One region of the Kitasatospora sp. NPDC056184 genome, then DNA from elsewhere that is predicted to be linked to it. Evidence: riboswitches for the same ligand, from Rfam matches in the RefSeq annotation. Region 1 holds a riboswitch; each other region holds the start of a gene.

Region 1 (6,127 bases):
GTGGAGAAGCTGCAGGCCGAGCTGGCCGAGGTGCGCTCCGCGGCGCGCTCCGACCTGGAGCGGCAGCGGGCCGAGTCGGAGGACGTCCGCCGGGAGGCGGACTCGCTGCGCCGCAGGCTGCGGTCGCTGGAGAGCGACACCCGCCGGGCGCAGGCCGAGACCCGCAAGGTGGCCGCCGAGCTGGAGGCGGCCAGGGCGCAGGCGGCGGCCGAGCGGAGCACGGCGGAGAGCGAGGCGCGCCGGCTGCGGCACCGGGTCACCGAGCTGGAGAACGCCGCCGAGCAGGGCCGCCGGTCGGCCCGCGAGGGGCGCAGCGTCGAGGACATGCGGCTGCGGCTGCTGCTGGACACCGTGCTGCAGTCGGCGCAGGGGCTGCAGCGGGAGCTGGCGCTGCCGGTCTCCCAGATCCGTCCGGCGGACCTGGTGGAGGCGGTGGAGCCGGGCTCGGCCTCGCCGCACGACGTGGCGCGGAGGGGTCTGGCCGAGGACGATCCGGCGCTGCTGGACCAGCTGCTGGCGATCCCGCAGGTCCATCTGGTGGTGGACGGCTACAACGTGACCAAGACCGGCTATCCGACGCTGCCGCTGGAGCAGCAGCGGATCCGGCTGCTGGGCGGGCTGGCCATGCTGGCGCAGCGCACCCAGGCGGAGGTCACCTGTGTGTTCGACGGCCAGGACCTGGACGTGCCGGTGATCATGGCGCCGCCGCGCGGGGTGCGGGTGCGGTTCAGCCGGACCGGGGAGACGGCGGACGAGCTGATCCGCCGGCTGGTGCGGGCCGAGCCGCAGGGGCGCCCGGTGGTGGTGGTCTCCACCGACCGGGAGGTCGCGGAGGGCGTGCGGAAGGCCGGCGCGCGCCCCGTCGCGTCGGTGCTGTTGCTGAACCGGCTGGCCCGCCCGTAACCCCTCCCGGGCGCCGGCCGGCCGGCATGACGGCTGGTCAGCGCCTGGATTGCGATGTTGTGGGAGTTCTGTGAAGTCAGGTGGGCGGTCGGGGTTCACGCGATCGGGGGAGTGGCGCGAAACGTGGATCTTCACTAGGGTCTGGCGTCAAACCTATTTTCCGGATTCTCACCCGTTCGGGTGAGGCCATTGGAAGAAGGAGCCGGTCCCTTGGCCTCCCACCGCCGTCCCAAGCAGCCGAGCCGCGCGCGGGTCTCCGTGCTCACCGCTGCCGCTGCGACCGCGGTCGCTCTCTCCGCCCAGGTCGCCGCCCACGCCGCGCCCAGCCCGTCGCCGAAGAAGGACGACGTCAAGGCGCAGATCGACCAGCTGCAGGAAGAGGCCGAGCAGGCCACCGAGAAGTACAACGGCGCCAAGGAGCGTGCCGACCAGCTGCGCAAGCAGGCGGACCAGCTCCAGGACCAGGTCGCCCGCGGCCAGGAGCAGATGACCCAGCTTCAGGCCGGGCTGGCCGAGGTGGCGGGCGAGCAGTACCGCACCGGCGGCATCGACCCGTCCGTCCAGCTGATGCTCACCTCCGACCCGTCCGGCTACCTGGACAAGGCCTCCAGCGTGCAGCAGGCCAGCTCCAGCCAGGCCGAGGCGCTCAAGGGCCTGCAGGACCAGCAGCGCCGGCTCGACCAGCAGAAGGTCGAGGCGGCCGCCGTGCTGGCCTCGCTGGACAGCACCACCAAGGACCTGAACCAGACCAAGGCCGAGGTCAACAAGAAGCTCCGGGAGGCCCAGGAGCTGCTGAACTCGCTCAGCGCCGCCGACCGGGCCGCCCTGAAGGCGGCTCAGCAGCAGGCCGACCGCGCCTCGCGCGGCAGCGAGCGCACCGACCTGGGCAGCCTGCCGCAGGCGAGCGGCATGGCCGGCGCGGCGGTCGCCAACGCGATGAGCAAGCAGGGCTCGCCCTACGGCTGGGGCGACACCGGCCCGAGCACCTTCGACTGCTCCGGCCTGATGGTCTGGGCCTACGGGAAGGCCGGCGTCTCGCTGCCGCGCACCTCGCAGGCGCAGGGCAACTACGGCACCCGGGTGCCGTCGCTGGCCGAGGCCCAGCCGGGCGACCTGATCATCTACCGCGACGACCGCAGCCACGTCGGCATGTACATCGGCAACGGCATGGTGGTCCACGCGCCGCGCACCGGTGACGTGGTGAAGGTGATGAAGGCCGACGCCATGAAGATCAACACGATCCGCCGGGTCTGACGGACCGGCACGACACGCCCGAGGGGGCCGTCGAGGCCCCTGTGATCAGCGCCACTCCCGGACGGGGGTGGCGCGGGGCGTTTCCGGCGGGGTTCGGCCACCTGACGGAGAATGATCAGCCCGACGTGGGGCTGCGATCACACTCAGTCATATTCACAAAAGAACTTGGGTATTCTTCCGACTTTTTTCTGACAAGGATTTGAACGGATCACGGATCTGTTACTAGGGTCGTGCCTCGAACCACGCACAGTCGATCACCCAGCCTGGGTGGCGGCGGGGTTCGCCGCCGAGTTCGCGAAGCAGCGGGGCGGGGCCACGAGTGGCCCGTCCGAGTGAGGACCCAGTCGTCGGGGGTCCGCTGTGGAACGGAGCCGGGGAACCACGTTCCTCCGGGGTGAATCGGCGCCAGGCCGGCCGCGCGAGCGGCGGGTGAGGCGTCGTAGGGCACGCTTCCGCCCGAACCCGTCAGCTCACCCGGTAGGCGGATGAGGAAGAAGGAGTCCGCCTTCGTGGCGTCCCATCGTCGTCCCAAGCCCGCCGGCCGCACCCGTGTCTCGATCCTGACCGGTGTCGCCGCCGCTGCCGTCGCCCTCTCCGCGCAGTCCGGCGCCCACGCCGACCCGGCACCGACCAAGGACCAGGTCAAGGAGCAGGTCGACCAGCTCAACGAGCAGGCCGAGGTCGCCACCGAGAAGTACAACGGCGCCCAGGCCAAGCAGCAGGAGCTGCAGAAGCAGGTCGCCGAGCTGCAGGACAAGGTGGCCCGTCAGCAGGCTTCGGTGACGGAGGCGCAGGGCGGCCTCGCCGAGATCGCCGGCGAGCAGTACCGCACGGGCGGCATATCGCAGACCGTCCAGCTGATGCTCTCCGCCAGCCCGGACAACTTCCTCAGCCAGGCCGACGCCCTGAACCAGGCCGGCTCCACCCAGTCCGGCGCGCTGAAGGAGCTCCAGGAGCAGCAGCGCAGGCTGGACCAGGACCGCACCGAGACCCAGGCCAAGCTCGCCGAGCTGGAGTCCACCACCCAGCAGCTGAAGAGCTCCAAGGAAGACGTCCAGGGCAAGCTGCAGAAGGCCCAGGACCTCCTCAACACGCTCACCGAGCAGGAGCGCCAGGCCATCCGCGCGGCCGAGGAGAAGGCTGCCGCCGAGGCCAAGGCGAAGGCGGACGCCGCCAAGGCCGAGGCCGCCAAGGCCAAGGCCGAGGCCGAGCGCGCCTCCCGCGACACCAACCGCAGCAACCTGAGCGCGCCGTCGTCGGCCTCCTCGGCCCCGGCCGCTGAGGCCGCCAAGCCGGCCGCGCCCGCCGCCAACGGCTCGCGCGCCGCCGCGGCGATCGCCGCCGCCGAGAGCAAGCTCGGCTCGCCGTACGTCTACGGCGCCACCGGCCCGAACTCCTTCGACTGCTCGGGCCTCACCGGCTGGGCGTACGCCCAGGCGGGCGTGTCGCTGCCGCGCACCTCGCAGGCGCAGGCCAACGCCGGCACCCAGATCGGCTCGGACATCTCCAAGGCCCAGCCCGGCGACCTGGTGATCTTCTACGGCGACCGCCACCACGTGGGCATCTACGTGGGCGGCGGCCAGGTCATCCACGCCCCGAAGCCGGGCGCGTCGGTCCGCTACGAGTCGGCCTCCAACATGCCGGTCAACACCATCGTGCGCCTCTGACCGACGGTCGGCAGGTTCCGTCAGGCCCGGTCCCCCGCGCGGGGGGCCGGGCCTGCGGCTTTCCCCGGGGCCGCCGGGGCGCTCGGTCCGCGAACCGATCTGATGTCCGACAGGTGTCCGAATATTCGGGTTCGGAGGGGTTTGGAATCGGTTGCCCGGACTCGCTAACGTCTGCCAGCGGACGCCCGCTTTCGACAGCCGCCCGCCCCGGTGCGGTGGCGGGCCGGCCCAGGATCGGAGCCGAGGTCGCATGGCCGTGCACCGCCGTTCCCCGCTGTCAGGTGCGCAGACGCTCGCCCGGGCGCTGGTGCTCACCGCGGCGGCCACCACCGCGCTGGGCGTGGCGACCTGCGGCAGCGCCCGGGCCGTTCCCGGCGCGCCGGACGCCCCGGCCGACCGCAAGGACGTCAAGGCGCAGGTGGAGCAGCTCTACGACGAGGCCGAGCAGGCCTCCGAGCGGTTCAACGCCGCCCAGGAGACCCAGCGGCGGCTCCAGCACGAGACCGGCACGCTCCAGCAGCAGATCGTCCTCGCCCAGGACGAGCTCAACCGGCTGCGCGGGGACCTCGCCACCGTGGCCGGCGCCGAGTACCGGGGCGGCGGGATGACCCGGACCGTCCAGCTGATGCTCTCCACCGACCCGGAGGGCTACCTCTCCCGGGCCCGCACCCTCGACCAGGCCGCCGAGCGGCAGAACGAGACCCTGCGCGAGCTGCTGGGCCGTCAGCGGGCGCTCGACCAGCGCCGGGCCGAGGCCACCGCCAAGCTCGCCGAGCTGGAGCAGATCCGCAAGGCGCTGGCCGAGAGCAAGCAGCAGATCCAGCAGCGGCTCGCCACGGCGCAGCGGCTGCTCAACAGCCTCGGCACCGCCGAGCGCGCCCGGCTCGCCGCCCAGGACGCCCGCGACGCGGAGCAGCGCGCCACCCGAGGCACCGACCGGCTGGACTTCGGCAGCACCCCGCCCGCCTCCGAACGCGGCGCCGCCGCGCTGGCCGCCGCGGTGCGGATGATCGGCTCGCCCTACGTGTACGGATCGACCGGGCCCAAGGCGTTCGACTGCTCCGGTCTGATGTACTGGAGCTGGCGGCAGGCCGGAGTGACCCTGCCGCGCACCTCGCAGGCCCAGGCGTACGCCGGGCAGCGGGTCAGCCTCTCCGAAGCGCGGCCGGGAGACCTGGTGATCTTCTACCGGGACATGCACCACGTCGGGATGTACGCCGGCGGCGGGGTGATCGTGCACGCCCCCTACCCGGGCGCCAAGGTCCGCTACGAGAGCGTCACCACGATGCCCGTCGCGGGGGTGATCCGGCTCTGAGCCGCCCGGATACCGCCGGCCGGCGCCCGTCCCGGCGCACCGCCCTGCTGCTCGCGGCCGGCGGGCTGGCCCAGCTGTCGCTGCCCGGGGCCGCCCCGGCGCGCCCCGCCGCCGCGGCCTCGGACGAGCACGCCGCCGTGCTGGCGCTGCTGGACGGGCGGGCCCTGGCGCTGACCGCCGGTCCGCCCGCGCTGCCGCTGCGGGCCGGGTACCGGAACCTGCTGCTCGGCCCGGTGGACGGGGCCGGGCGGTGCACCGCCACCGCCGAGCTGACCGTCGCGGTGACCGGGTACGACCGGCAGCCGGTGGTCCATCCGCGCCGGCTGGCGCTGGCCCGCTCCGCCGCCGGATGGCGGGTCGAGCGCGAGGAGGCCGCGGGGGGACCGCCGCCGCTGTGGGACCTCGGCGCCGTCCGGGCCGAGGCCGGAGCGCGCTGCCTGGTGCTCGCGGTGGACGCCGCGGACACCCCCGCCCCCGCCGGGCTCGCGGCCGTCGGCGACCGGGCGGTGGCCGCCGTCGAGGCCCTCTGGGGCACCGCCTGGGCCGGCCGGCTGCTGCTCGAACTGCCCGCCACCGGGGAGCAGTTCTCCCGGCTGCTGGCGGAGGAGCGGCCCGGCTGGTCCGGCATGGCCGCCGTCACGGTGGCCGCGCCGGGAGCACCGCTGAACGCCCCGGCCGACCGGATCCTGGTCAATCCGCAGACCTACGCGGGCCTGAGCGACTTCGGCCGGCAGGTGGTGGTCACCCACGAGGCGGTGCACGTGGCGACCCGGGCCGACACCCGCGCCTGGACGCCGCTCTGGCTCTCCGAGGGCGTCGCCGACTGGACCGGCTACGGCGACACCGGCCGGACGGCCCGGCAGATCGCCCCGGAGCTGGCCCGGGACGTCGCCGCCGGGCGGCTGCCCGCCGCGCTGCCCGAGGACGCCGCCTTCACGGCCGGCGGGGAGGGCCTGGCCCAGGTCTACGAGCAGGCCTGGCTGGCCTG
Region 2 (6,127 bases), on a different contig from region 1:
GCCCACCCGCAGCTGCCCGCCCTGGCACAGGCCGGCGTCGAGGTCCGGACCGTGGCGCCGGGCTCCGCCCCCGCGCTGGCCCGGCTGCTCACCGAGGCCCCGGCGGACCCGTCGGCCGGGGCCGGCCCGACGGTCTGGCTGGGCAGCCCGGACGGCGACCCGGGGCTGACCGACGCGCTGGCCCGCCTCGCGGTCGAGCACGCCGGCGAGGTGCCGGAGATCGAGGTGCTGCCCGGCTCCTACGACCTGCCGGGCGCGCGGCTGCTGGACCTGGTCTCGGTGATGGACCGGCTCCGCTCGCCCGGCGGCTGCCCCTGGGACGCCGAGCAGACCCACGCCAGCCTGGTGAAGTACCTGGTCGAGGAGGCCTACGAGCTGGTCGAGGCGATCGAGGAGGGGGACCGCGACATGCTCCGCGAGGAGCTGGGCGACGTCCTGCTCCAGGTCTTCTTCCACTCCCGGATCGCCGAGGAGCACCCCACCGGCGCCTTCTCGATCGACGACGTCGCGGGCGACATCGTCGACAAGCTGATGTACCGCCACCCGCACGTGTTCGGCGACGCCGAGGCGGACGGCGCGGCCGAGGTGGAGGCCAACTGGGAGGCGCTCAAGGCGGCCGAGAAGTCGGAGCGCGAGTCGGTGCTGGACGGCGTGCCGGCCGGGCTGCCCTCGCTGGCGTACGCGGCGAAGCTGGTGTCGCGGGTGCGCCGGGCCGCCTTCACGGGCGTGCCGGACGAGCCGTACGAGCTGCCCGCCGGGCTCACCGCGGAGTCGGCGGGCCGGCTGCTGCTCGCGGTGGCGCAGCGCGCGCACGACGCCGGGATCGACGTGGACGCCGCGCTGCGGGCCGCGGCGCGCGACTACCGGGACGCGGTGCGCGCCGCGGAGGGCCTGAAGCCCGCCCGCTAGCGGGCGAGCGGCCACACCTCACGCGGACGCCGCCGCACGCGGACATCGCCGTACGCGGACGCCGCCCGGACGCCGCCTCAGACGGCGGTGACGTGCTCCACCGGGCGGCGCCGCGCCGGGACGACGACCTCGCCGATCGCCTCGCCGACCAGGGCGACGAGTTCGGCGAGCCGCTCCAGGTCGAGGTGGTCGGGCAGGTCGGAGAGCGAGACGATCCGCTCGCCGTCCGGCCCGGCCACGCAGAACAGGTCGATCGGGCCCAGGTGCTTCTCGGCGGTGTCGACCAGCGCGGCGACGTCGCTGGGGCGGCGGACGTCGCCGCCGACGCCGACGACCCGGCAGCCCGGCCGGTCGAGTTCGGTCGCGAGGTCCTCGGCGACCCCGGCCTGCTGGTCGGCGATCAGCATCCCGGCGGCTCCCGCCGCGGTGAGCCGGCGGGCGAGGCCCGCCCCCGACCCGCCGTCGAGTACGGCGATCACGACGACCGCACCGGTGACCCGCATGGCCTTGCTCCTCCCTGTGGGCGGCTCCGCACCGACGCCCACGGACATCTTGCGGAGGATCGTAGGCAGGTCCCGACCCCCCGCAACAGGAATTACCCCTCAGGTGACCAGGCTCACGCCTGCCGCGCGGAACGGACCCGCCCGGGCGCCGCGCACGCCGTGCGCCGGCCCGGATCCGCCCGGGATACCGTCGACCCATGCCAGCTCAGCCCGACGCCGCCCGTCCGCCCCTGTTCACCTGGGAGTTCGCCGCCGATCCGTACCCCGCGTACGCGTGGCTGCGCGAGCACGAGCCGGTGCACCGGACCACCCTGCCGAGCGGGGTGGAGGCCTGGCTGGTCACCCGGTACGCGGACGCCCGGCAGGCGCTGGCGGACGGTCGGCTCTCCAAGAACCCGGTCCACCACAGCGAGCAGGCCCACCGCACCGGCCGCGTCGGCATCCCGGGCGAGCGCCAGGCCGACCTGATGACCCATCTGCTGAACATCGACCCGCCGGACCACACCCGGCTGCGCCGCCTGGTGTCCAAGGCGTTCACCCCGCGCCGGGTGGCGGCCTTCGAGCCGCGGGTGCAGCAGCTGACCGACCGGCTGATCGACGGCTTCGCGGCGCGCGGCTCCGCCGACCTCATCCACGAGTTCGCGTTCCCGCTCCCCATCTACGCGATCTGCGACCTGCTCGGGGTGCCGGCCGAGGACCAGGACGACCTGCGGGACTGGGCGGGCGCGATGATCCGCCACCACGGCGGGCAGCGCGGCGGCGTGGGCCGCGCGGTGAAGAAGATCCGCGCCTACCTGCTGGAGCTGATCCACCGCAAGCGGGCTGACCTCGGCGACGACCTGATCTCGGGGCTGATCCGGGCCGGCGACCACGGCGAGCACCTGACCGAGAACGAGGCGGCGGCGATGGCCTTCATCCTGCTGTTCGCCGGCTTCGAAACCACCATCAACCTGATCGGCAACGGGTGCTTCGCCCTGTTCCGGCACCTGGAGCAGCGCCGGCTGCTCCAGGAGTCCGTCGGGCGCGGCGAGAGCGCGCTGCTGGAGACCGGGATCGAGGAACTCCTGCGCTACGACGGGCCGGTGGAGCTGGCCACCTGGCGGTTCGCGACCAGCCCGCTGACCATCGGCGGGGTGCGGATCCCGGTCGGCGACCCGGTGCTGGTGGTGCTCGCGGCGGCGGACCGGGACCCGGCGCGGTTCGCCGCCGAGAACACCCTGGACCTGGCCCGGGCCGACAATCCGCACCTGGGGTTCGGCCACGGCATCCACTACTGCATCGGCGCGCCGCTGGCGCGGCTGGAGGGACGGGCCGCGCTGGCCACCCTGCTGACCCGGCTGCCGGACCTGCGGCTCGCCGCGGACCCCGGGGACCTGCGCTGGCGCGGTGGTCTGATCATGCGGGGACTCCGTGAACTTCCGGTGGAATTCACGCCGGAGAAAGCGTCCGTCGAGGAGGCTCCGAACACCCGTTCCGAGGGCTGACGGACCGGCACAACACGCTGACGGGCACTCTCCGTTGCGCGTTTACCGGGGGTCTGAACCACCCTCAATCCGGACATACCTCCTCGGTTGGTAGGCAATCCATCACATGACGTGATGTCCATGTGATATCTGCGATATGAGCTTGTGATTGCTCTGAAGATCTGTCTAGTCTCCGTGGAGTTCGCAGCTGCGAACCTCGTCCGCGGAACGCCGAGTCCTGCCCGCCGCGACACGGGACACCGACCAGAACCCTGGGCAGGGGCGGGGGACCCAGGTTTTGCGCCGTCTCCCACGGCTAGGGGTGAAGCCGCCTCCGCGCGGCCGGGCCACCTCCCGGTCCGAACCCGACAGCTCACCTCGCAGGCGTGCGGAGAGGGACCCCTTCATGCTGTTCGTTGGAACCGGTCGTCACCGTCGCCGTACCCAGGCCGAGAAGGCCATCGCCGTCGCCGGTGTCGCCGGCGTCGGACTGGCGATGCCGATCCTGAGCGCCACCGGCGCCTCCGCCGCCCCGGTCTCCACCTGGGACGCGGTCGCCCAGTGCGAGGCCGGCGGCAACTGGAGCATCAACACCGGCAACGGCTTCTACGGCGGCCTCCAGTTCACCTCCAGCACCTGGAAGGCGTACGGCGGCACCGCCTACGCGCCGCAGGCCAACCAGGCCTCGAAGGCCCAGCAGATCTCGGTCGCCGAGAAGGTCCTCGCCTCGCAGGGCCCGGGCGCCTGGCCGGTCTGCTCCAAGAAGGCCGGCCTGAGCAAGGGCGGCGCCCCGGCGGCGGTCGACACCGCGGCGGCCGCCGAGCCGGCCGCCCCGAAGCCGCAGGCCCAGCCGCAGCAGCAGACCCCGAAGCCCGCCGCCCCGAAGCCGGCCGCCGCCCCGAAGCCGCAGGCCCAGCCGCAGCAGCAGGCCGCCAAGCCGCAGGCCCGGCAGTACGCGCCGCAGAGCGCCCAGCAGGCTCCGCAGGCCCAGCAGCAGGTCCAGCAGCAGGCCCCGCAGTCCCCGGCCTTCTCCGGCAAGGCCGGCTGGGACGCCGACGCCAAGGTCTTCTGGTACCAGAACAACGGCGCCTGGTACTGGACCAGCCACCAGAGCGTCTACCAGCAGTACGCCGGCCAGCCGGCCGCCCAGGCCGCCCCCGCCGCGCAGCAGCAGTCGGCCGGCCACGGCTACACCGTCCGCTCCGGCGACACCCTCGCCGGGATCGCCACCGCCCAGGGCGTCTCCGGCGGCTGGCAGGCGCTCTACGACGGCAACCGCGGCACCGTCGGCGCCGACCCGAACCTGATCGTCCCGGGCCAGGTCCTGACCCTCGGCTGACGACCGCTCCGACCGGACGGACGAAGGGGGGCCGATCGGCCCCCCTTCGTCCGCATCCGGACCCCTCCGGTCGGGCAACCAGGTGAACTACCGGTGGGTAGCGAGGCCACACGCTGAGACGGAACCGAGGTCGACGTGGCCCGGACAGCCCGTGCGGTTAGGCTCTGGTCGTAACGACTCCGCAATCGTCCGGCCGACCGCACCCCACCGTCGGCCGAACCTGCTTCCGCTAGGAGATGCCTCGTGCCGTCCATCGATGTCGTCGTCGCCCGTGAGATTCTCGACTCGCGCGGCAACCCCACGGTCGAGGTCGAGGTCGGCCTCGACGACGGCAGCACCGGCCGTGCCGCCGTCCCGTCGGGTGCCTCCACCGGTGCCTTCGAGGCGCTGGAGCTCCGCGACGGTGACAAGAACCGCTACTTCGGCAAGGGCGTGGAGAAGGCCGTCCTGGCCGTCATCGAGCAGATCGGCCCCGAGCTGGTCGGCTACGACGCCACCGAGCAGCGCCTGATCGACCAGGCCATGCTCGACCTGGACGCCACCCCGGACAAGTCCTCGCTCGGCGCCAACGCCATCCTGGGCGTCTCGCTGGCCGTCGCGCACGCCGCCTCCGAGGCCAGCGACCTGCCGCTGTTCCGCTACCTGGGCGGCCCGAACGCGCACGTCCTGCCGGTCCCGATGATGAACATCCTCAACGGCGGCTCGCACGCGGACTCCAACGTCGACATCCAGGAGTTCATGATCGCCCCGATCGGCGCGGAGTCCTTCTCCGAGGCCGTCCGCTGGGGCGTCGAGGTCTACCACACCCTCAAGGGCGTGCTGAAGGAGCGCGGTCTGTCGACCGGCCTGGGCGACGAGGGCGGCTTCGCCCCGAACCTGGACTCCAACCGCGAGGCCCTGGACCTCATCGTCGAGGCCATCCAGAAGGCCGGCTACGTGCCGGGCAAGGACGTCGCGCTCGCCCTGGACGTCGCCTCCTCCGAGTTCTACGAGGACGGCGCCTACCAGTTCGAGGGCAAGGCGCTCACCGCCGCCGAGCTCATCGAGTACTACGCCGGCCTGGTCGCCGCCTACCCGCTGGTCTCCATCGAGGACCCGCTGGACGAGTCGGACTGGGACGGCTGGAAGGCCATGACCGAGAAGCTGGGCGACAAGGTCCAGCTGGTCGGCGACGACCTGTTCGTCACCAACCCGGCCCGCCTGGCCCGCGGCATCGAGACCGGCACCGCCAACGCGCTGCTGGTGAAGGTCAACCAGATCGGCTCGCTGACCGAGACCCTGGACGCCGTCGAGCTGGCCCAGCGCAACGGCTACCGCTGCATGATGTCGCACCGCTCCGGCGAGACCGAGGACGTCACCATCGCCGACCTGGCCGTCGCCACCAACTGCGGCCAGATCAAGACCGGCGCCCCGGCCCGCTCCGAGCGCGTCGCCAAGTACAACCAGCTGCTGCGCATCGAGGAGATCCTCGACGACGCCGCCGAGTACGCCGGCCGCGGCGCCTTCCCGCGGTTCAAGCACGAGGGCTGAGCCCGACCGGCGGCGCCCGGCCGGTATCGCCCGGACGCCCGGTAGCGCACGCCTGACCGGTGCCCCGCCGTTCACCCCGTAGGGTGGACGGCGGGGCACCGTCGCGACCAGGAGGGGACACCGGAGATGGCAGGCTGGAGGATCCCGGGCTTGGCGGCCCGGCCTCGGTTCACGAGCCGGGCGACCGTCCTCGTGCTGGTGCTCTGCTCCCTGGTGGCGATCCTGGCCTATCCGACGCGGCAGTTCATCTCGCAGCGCTCGGAGATCTCGGCCCAGCGCGCCCGGGCCGAGCACGCCCGGCAGCAGGTCGAGCAGCTGCGCCGGGAGAAGGCCCGCTGGCAGGACCCGGAGTACGTCAAGGCCCAGGCCCGCACCCGGCTGCA
Region 3 (6,127 bases), on a different contig from region 1:
GGTGCCCGCCACCGCCGTCGCCGACTACGAGCGGGTCGTCGACCAGGTCGACCTCGGTTCCATCGCCGCCCGTGAGCGGGTCACCCGGCACGACGTCAAGGCCCGGATCGAGGAGTTCAGCGAGCTCGCCGGCCACGAGCAGATCCACAAGGGCATGACCTCCCGGGATCTGACCGAGAACGTCGAGCAGCTGCAGATCCGGCAGTCGCTGGAGCACGTGCGCGACCGCACCGTCGCGGTGCTGGTCCGCCTGGGCCGGCTCTCCGCCGAGCACGCCGAGCTGGTCATGGCCGGCCGCTCGCACAACGTGGCCGCGCAGGCCACCACCCTGGGCAAGCGCTTCGCGTCGATCACCGACGAGCTGCTGGTCGCCTTCCGCCGCCTGGAGGAGCTGATCGCCCGCTACCCGCTGCGCGGGATCAAGGGCCCGGTCGGCACCGCCCAGGACATGCTCGACCTGCTCGGTGGCGACACCGACAAGCTCGCCGACCTGGAGCGCCGGGTCGCCGCGCACCTCGGCTTCGAGAACGTGCTCACCAGCGTCGGCCAGGTCTACCCGCGCTCGCTGGACTTCGAGGTGCTGACCGCCCTCGTCCAGCTGGCGGCCGCGCCGTCCAGCCTGGCCAAGACCATCCGCCTGATGGCCGGCCACGAGCTGGTGACCGAGGGCTTCAAGGAGGGCCAGGTCGGCTCCTCGGCGATGCCGCACAAGATGAACACCCGCTCCTGCGAGCGCGTGAACGGCCTGGCCGTGATCCTGCGCGGCTACGCGTCGATGACCGGCGAGCTGGCCGGCGACCAGTGGAACGAGGGCGACGTCTCCTGCTCCGTGGTCCGCCGGGTCGCGCTGCCGGACGCCTTCTTCGCCTTCGACGGCCTGCTGGAGACCTTCCTGACCGTCCTCGACGAGTTCGGCGCCTTCCCGGCCGTGATCGAGGCCGAGCTGGACCGCTACCTGCCGTTCCTGGCCACCACCAAGGTGCTGATGGGCGCGGTGCGCGCGGGCGTCGGCCGGGAGACCGGGCACGAGGTCATCAAGGAGCACGCCGTCGCCTCCGCGCTCGCGATGCGGGCCGGCGCCCGGGAGAACGAGCTGCTGGACCGGCTGGCCGGCGACGACCGGATCCCGCTGGACCGGGCCGCGCTGGACGCGCTGCTGGCCGACAGGCTGTCCTTCACCGGTGCCGCCGGCGCGCAGGTCGCCGAGGTCGTCCGCCAGGTCGAGGCCGTCGCGGCCGCGTACCCGGAGGCCGCCAAGTACGCGCCGGGCGACATCCTCTGACGGACCGCCGGGCTTCTCAGGGCCCCGTCGCCGAGGAGGCGGCGGGGCCCTCGCCGTGCTCCGCCGGGACGGCGGCGGGGTGGCCGGGGTCGAGCGGCGGGCCGTTGGTGGGGCAGGTGTAGCGGCAGTCCGGCTCGGCCACCGGGTGCTCGTCCTCCGGGGCCAGCACATTGCCGTGGACGGCGACCAGCGCGGTCACCCCGCCGGCCACGAGCAGCCCGGCGCAGATCAGCATCGCGGTGCGGAAGGCGGAGTCGACCGCGTCCGGCACCCGGTAGGCGTCCCCGCTCAGGCCGGCCAGCGAGGGCAGCGCGGCGACCGCCAGCAGGCCGGCCGCCCGGGCCGCGGCGTTGTTGACCCCGCTGGCGATGCCCGCGTGCCGCACGTCCACCGCCGCCAGCACGGTGGCGGTCAGCGGTGCCACCAGCAGCACCATGCCGAAGCCCATCACCGCCACCGCGGGCAGCACGTCCGTCCAGTACGAGGCGCCGGGCCCGATCCGCAGCATCAGCAGCACGCCCACCGCGCAGAGCACCGGCCCGACGGTGAGCGGCAGCCGGGGGCCGATCCGCTTGCCCAGCCGGCCGGCCCGGGCGGACAGCACCAGCATGATCACGGTGATCGGCACCAGGGCCAGCCCGGAGACCAGCGGGGAGAAGCCGGAGACGATCTGCAGTTGCACGACCAGGAGGAAGAAGACGCCGCTGAAGGCCGCGTAGACGGCGAGGGTGACCAGGTTCACGGCGGTGAACAGCCGGGAGGAGAAGAGGCCGAGCGGCAGCATCGGCTCCGGGGTGCGGCGCTCGACCGCGATGAAGGCGGCGCCGAGCAGCAGGCCCGCGACCCCGGTGACCCAGACCGCGGCGGACACGCCCTTCCCGGCGGCGGTCAGCGCGTAGGTGACGGCGCCCAGCGCCAGGGCGGCCAGCACCGCGCCCAGCACGTCGAAGCGGCCGGTCGCGGACTCGTCCCGGCTCTCCGGCACGTGCCGGGCCGACACCGCCACCACCAGCGCCGCCAGCGGCAGGTTCAGCAGGAAGATCCAGCGCCAGCCGGGCCCGTCCACCAGCCAGCCGCCGAGCAGCGGGCCGACCGCCGCCGACACGCCGCCGAACCCCGACCAGAGGCCGACGGCCGCCGAGCGGTCGTCCGGGTGGAAGACCGCCTGGAGCATCGCCAGCGAGCCGGGGGTGAGCAGCGCGCCGCCGACGCCCTGCACGGCGCGCGCGAGGATCAGCACCTCGATGGTGGGCGCGGCGGCGCAGGCCGCGGAGGCGGCGGCGAACCAGACCACGCCGAGCAGGAAGACCCGGCGCCGGCCGTACCGGTCGCCGAGCGCGCCGCCGAGCAGGATCAGGCCCGCCAGGGTGAGCAGATACGCGTTGAGCGTCCATTGCAGGGCGTCGAGTTGGGCGCCGAGGTCGGCGCCGATCCGGGGCAGCGCGACGTTCACGACGGTTCCGTCGAGCATCGCCATGCTGGAGCCGAGCACCGTCGCCAGAAGTACCCAGCGACCCTGCGCGGTGCCCAACCGCAGGGTGCCGGCCTCGGAGGTGGCCACGGCCCATGGTGAGCCCGGTGGGGCCCACGTGACAAGGGTCACCGGGGGTGTGTCGGAGGATGCCCGTTCCGTGAGTGATCGTGTGCGTACTGATTCCGACATCGGCGCAGGGTTGCGGATCACGTGCGCACCGTCAATGGATTGTGCACGTACTGTGCATGGCTTTCCTGCGGAGCGTCACGGCATTGCGGACTTTGGTCCCGGGGCGCGGAGATCGACATTGCTTCACCCGAACGGATGGGTTTTAGTTCAGCGACCGCCCGGCGTCAGCCCGGGTGGCCACCGGGTGGAACGCCTAGTCCTGCCGCTGCCCGGTGGTACGCAACGAACTCTGTACGGCAGGAGCGGGGGACCCACAGGTAAGTCGCCGGACCCGGAATTTCCCGCGGTCCGGCTTGGGGTGAAGCCGCCATTGTGCGCGGCCGGGCAACTCCAGCCCGAACCCGACAGCTCACCTCGCAGGCGTCGGAGAGGACATTTCCATGCCCGCACAGGCTCGTCGTATCGCCCTGCCCCGCGCCGCCCGCATCGGCATCGCCACCGCTGTCACCGGTGCCGCCTTCGCCCTCCCGCTGGTGACCACCGTCACCGCCCAGGCCCACGAGGTCCCCGCCGCGAAGGCCGCCGCTCCGGCCGCCGCCCCGGCCGCGCAGTCCGCGCCGGCCGCCGCTCCGGCCGCCCCGGCCGCGCAGTCCGCGCCGGCCGCCGCTCCGGCCGCCCCGGCCGAGGAGAGCTACAAGGTCGTCGGCGGGGACACCCTGTCGAAGATCGCCACCGCGAAGAACGTCGAGGGCGGCTGGCAGGCGCTGTACGAGCACAATCGCTCGGTCGTCGGCGCCAACCCGAACCTGATCTTCCCGGGCCAGCAGCTCGCGCTCGGCACCAAGGCCGCCCCGGCCGCTCCGGCCGCCAAGCCGGCCGCGCCCGCCGCGAAGCCCGCCGCGCCCGCCACCAAGTCGGCCGCCCCGGCCGCGAAGCCGGCTGCTCCGGCCGCCAAGCCCGCCGCTCCGGCGACCAAGCCGGCCGCCCCGGCCGTCAAGCCCGCCGTCCAGCCCGTCGTCGCCCCGGTGACCGCGACCCCGGTCGTCGCCGCCACCTCCGGCTACGTCGCCCCGCTGGCCAACCCGAAGCTCGGCACCGCCTACGGCGTGGCCGGCTCGATGTGGTCCTCCGGCCACCACACCGGCGCCGACTTCGTCGCGGCCACCGGCACCCCGCTGCGCGCCATCGCGAACGGCACCGTGGTGAAGGCCGGCAACGGCGGCGCCTACGGCAACGAGGTCGAGATCAAGCTCGCCGACGGCAAGTACGCCCAGTACGCGCACCTGTCCTCGATCGGCGTCAAGGTCGGCCAGGCCGTCACCGCCGGCCAGCAGATCGGCCTCTCCGGTGCCACCGGCAACGTGACCGGCCCGCACCTGCACTTCGAGGTCCGCACCGGCTCGGAGTACGGCTCGGACATCGACCCGATCGCCTACCTGCGGGCGCACGGCGTCGCGATCTGACCCTCCGGTCGGATCCTCTCCACCACCGCTGGGTGCGGGGCGAAACGACTCCCCCGGAATGGTCATGTCGGGTGACCGCTCGACCGGGTGATCGCCGTACCTCCAGTGGATCGACGGGCGCGGGACACGCCCGTCCGGCCGGCCCGGCTCGCGAGACCTCCCTCGCGAGCCGGGCCGGCTGCCGTCGTTCACCCGTTCACCCGTTCGCCGAGCCTCCTCGAACGGGGCGGGTCCTGGTCGAACACGGCGTCAACCCGGCGGTGGTGATGCCGGATCACCCCTCGTTGCGGCCCCTTCGCCGCGCCCCCGATGCTGTCGGGCAGTCACCGCCCGACCGGACCGGCGGGCGGCACAGTCACGGCGGGTGAAGGGGGCCGGATGGCCATCCAGCGCGGGGACGCGGTCGAGGACGCGGGGCGGCGGCCGGGGGCGGGGGTGGGGGTGGACCGGCTGAAGGCGGGCTCGGTCGGGCTGCCGGGCGTGGTGTTCATGGCGGTCGCCACGGCGGCGCCGATCACCGCGATGACCGGCAACCTCCCGATCGTCATCGGCCAGGGCAACGGTGCCGGCGCGCCCGCCGCGTACGTCTTCGCGACCCTGGTGCTCACCGTCTTCTCGGTCGGCTACGTGGCGATGGCCCGTCACCTCACCGCGGCCGGGGCCTTCTACGGCTACATCTCGCACGGGCTGGGCCGGGTGCTCGGGATGGCCTCGGGGCTGCTGGCCCTGCTCGCCTACATCGTCTTCGAGGCGGCGGTGATCGGCTTCTTTGCGTACGCGCTGCGCGGGCTGGTCGCGGCGCGGTCGGGGGTGGAACTGCCCTGGGGCTGGTACGCGGCGCTCGGGCTGCTGGTGATCGCGGTGACGGCCTGGTTCGACCTGCACCTGACCGCGCGGGTGCTCGGGGTGGCGCTGGTGCTGGAGGTCGCCGTGCTGGGCGCGGTCGCGCTGGCGGTGCTGTTCACCGGTGGCGGGCCGGACGGGATCGCCGGGGAGTCGCTCGATCCGCTGAACGCCTTCCGCGGCGTGGCCGGGACGGGGACGGGCGGTGCCGGGCTGGGGATGTTCTTCGCGTTCTGCTCCTGGGTCGGCTTCGAGTCCACGGCGATGTACGGCGAGGAGTCCCGGGACCCGAAGCGGGTCGTGCCGAGGGCGACGCTGATCGCGGTGGTCGGGGTCGGGGTGTTCTACGTCTTCGTCTCCTGGATGATCGTCTCCGGCAACGGCGTGCGGCGCGCGGTCGACGTCGCCGAGGGCCTGGTCCCGGGCAAGGACGGCAACAGCCTCTTCTTCGACCCGCTCGGCGCACACCTCGGCGGCTGGGCGGTCACGGTGTTCCAGTGGCTGGTGGTGAGCGGTTCCTTCGCCTGCGCGATGGCCTTCCACCAGTGCGCGGCCCGGTACCTGTACGCGATCGGGCGCGAGGGCTTCCTCCACCCCGCGCTCGGACGCACCCATCCGCGGCACGGCTCGCCGCACGTCGCCTCGCTGGTCCAGTCGGTGGTCGCGGCGGCGCTGGTGGCCGGGTTCCTGGCAGCCGGGATGGACCCGTACGCGCACCTCTACACGCTGCTGGCGCTGCTGGGGACGATGGCGATCCTGATCGTGCAGACGCTCTGCTCGTTCGCGGTGGTCGGGTGGTTCCACGTGCAGGGGCGGCACCCGGAGACCCGGCACTGGTTCCGGACGCTGGTCGCGCCGCTGGTCGGCGGCGTGGCGATGGCGGGGGTGGTGGCCCTGCTGGTGGTCAACAGGGGCGCCGCCGCCGGGGCGGCCGCC

Evidence for each region. Region 1 has a riboswitch for cyclic di-AMP ahead of ACFC0B_RS09255 (NlpC/P60 family protein). Riboswitches for the same ligand answer to the same signal wherever they lie in the genome.
Region 2: it holds a riboswitch for cyclic di-AMP, as region 1 does, so the genes downstream of both, ACFC0B_RS31030 (transglycosylase family protein) here and ACFC0B_RS09255 (NlpC/P60 family protein) in region 1, are expected to answer to the same signal.
Region 3: it holds a riboswitch for cyclic di-AMP, as region 1 does, so the genes downstream of both, ACFC0B_RS26120 (peptidoglycan DD-metalloendopeptidase family protein) here and ACFC0B_RS09255 (NlpC/P60 family protein) in region 1, are expected to answer to the same signal.

The regions. Positions count from the first base shown of each region.
Region 1 is NZ_JBHJUI010000003.1:343,123-349,249, reverse strand. Features, by position in the region: gene ACFC0B_RS09265 (NYN domain-containing protein) at 1-903, shown strand, start outside; gene ACFC0B_RS09260 (NlpC/P60 family protein) at 1,114-2,157, shown strand; cyclic di-AMP (ydaO/yuaA leader) riboswitch at 2,493-2,656, shown strand; gene ACFC0B_RS09255 (NlpC/P60 family protein) at 2,667-3,824, shown strand; gene ACFC0B_RS09250 (NlpC/P60 family protein) at 4,075-5,139, shown strand; gene ACFC0B_RS09245 (hypothetical protein) at 5,277-6,127, shown strand, end outside.
Region 2 is NZ_JBHJUI010000020.1:125,879-132,005, reverse strand. Features, by position in the region: gene ACFC0B_RS31045 (MazG family protein) at 1-909, shown strand, start outside; gene ACFC0B_RS31040 (SDR family NAD(P)-dependent oxidoreductase) at 987-1,412, opposite strand; gene ACFC0B_RS31035 (cytochrome P450) at 1,610-2,896, shown strand; cyclic di-AMP (ydaO/yuaA leader) riboswitch at 3,128-3,276, shown strand; gene ACFC0B_RS31030 (transglycosylase family protein) at 3,282-4,214, shown strand; gene eno (phosphopyruvate hydratase) at 4,458-5,744, shown strand; gene ACFC0B_RS31020 (septum formation initiator family protein) at 5,895-6,127, shown strand, end outside.
Region 3 is NZ_JBHJUI010000014.1:35,497-41,623, forward strand. Features, by position in the region: gene purB (adenylosuccinate lyase) at 1-1,282, shown strand, start outside; gene ACFC0B_RS26115 (MFS transporter) at 1,299-2,945, opposite strand; cyclic di-AMP (ydaO/yuaA leader) riboswitch at 3,156-3,323, shown strand; gene ACFC0B_RS26120 (peptidoglycan DD-metalloendopeptidase family protein) at 3,326-4,348, shown strand; gene ACFC0B_RS26125 (APC family permease) at 4,727-6,127, shown strand, end outside.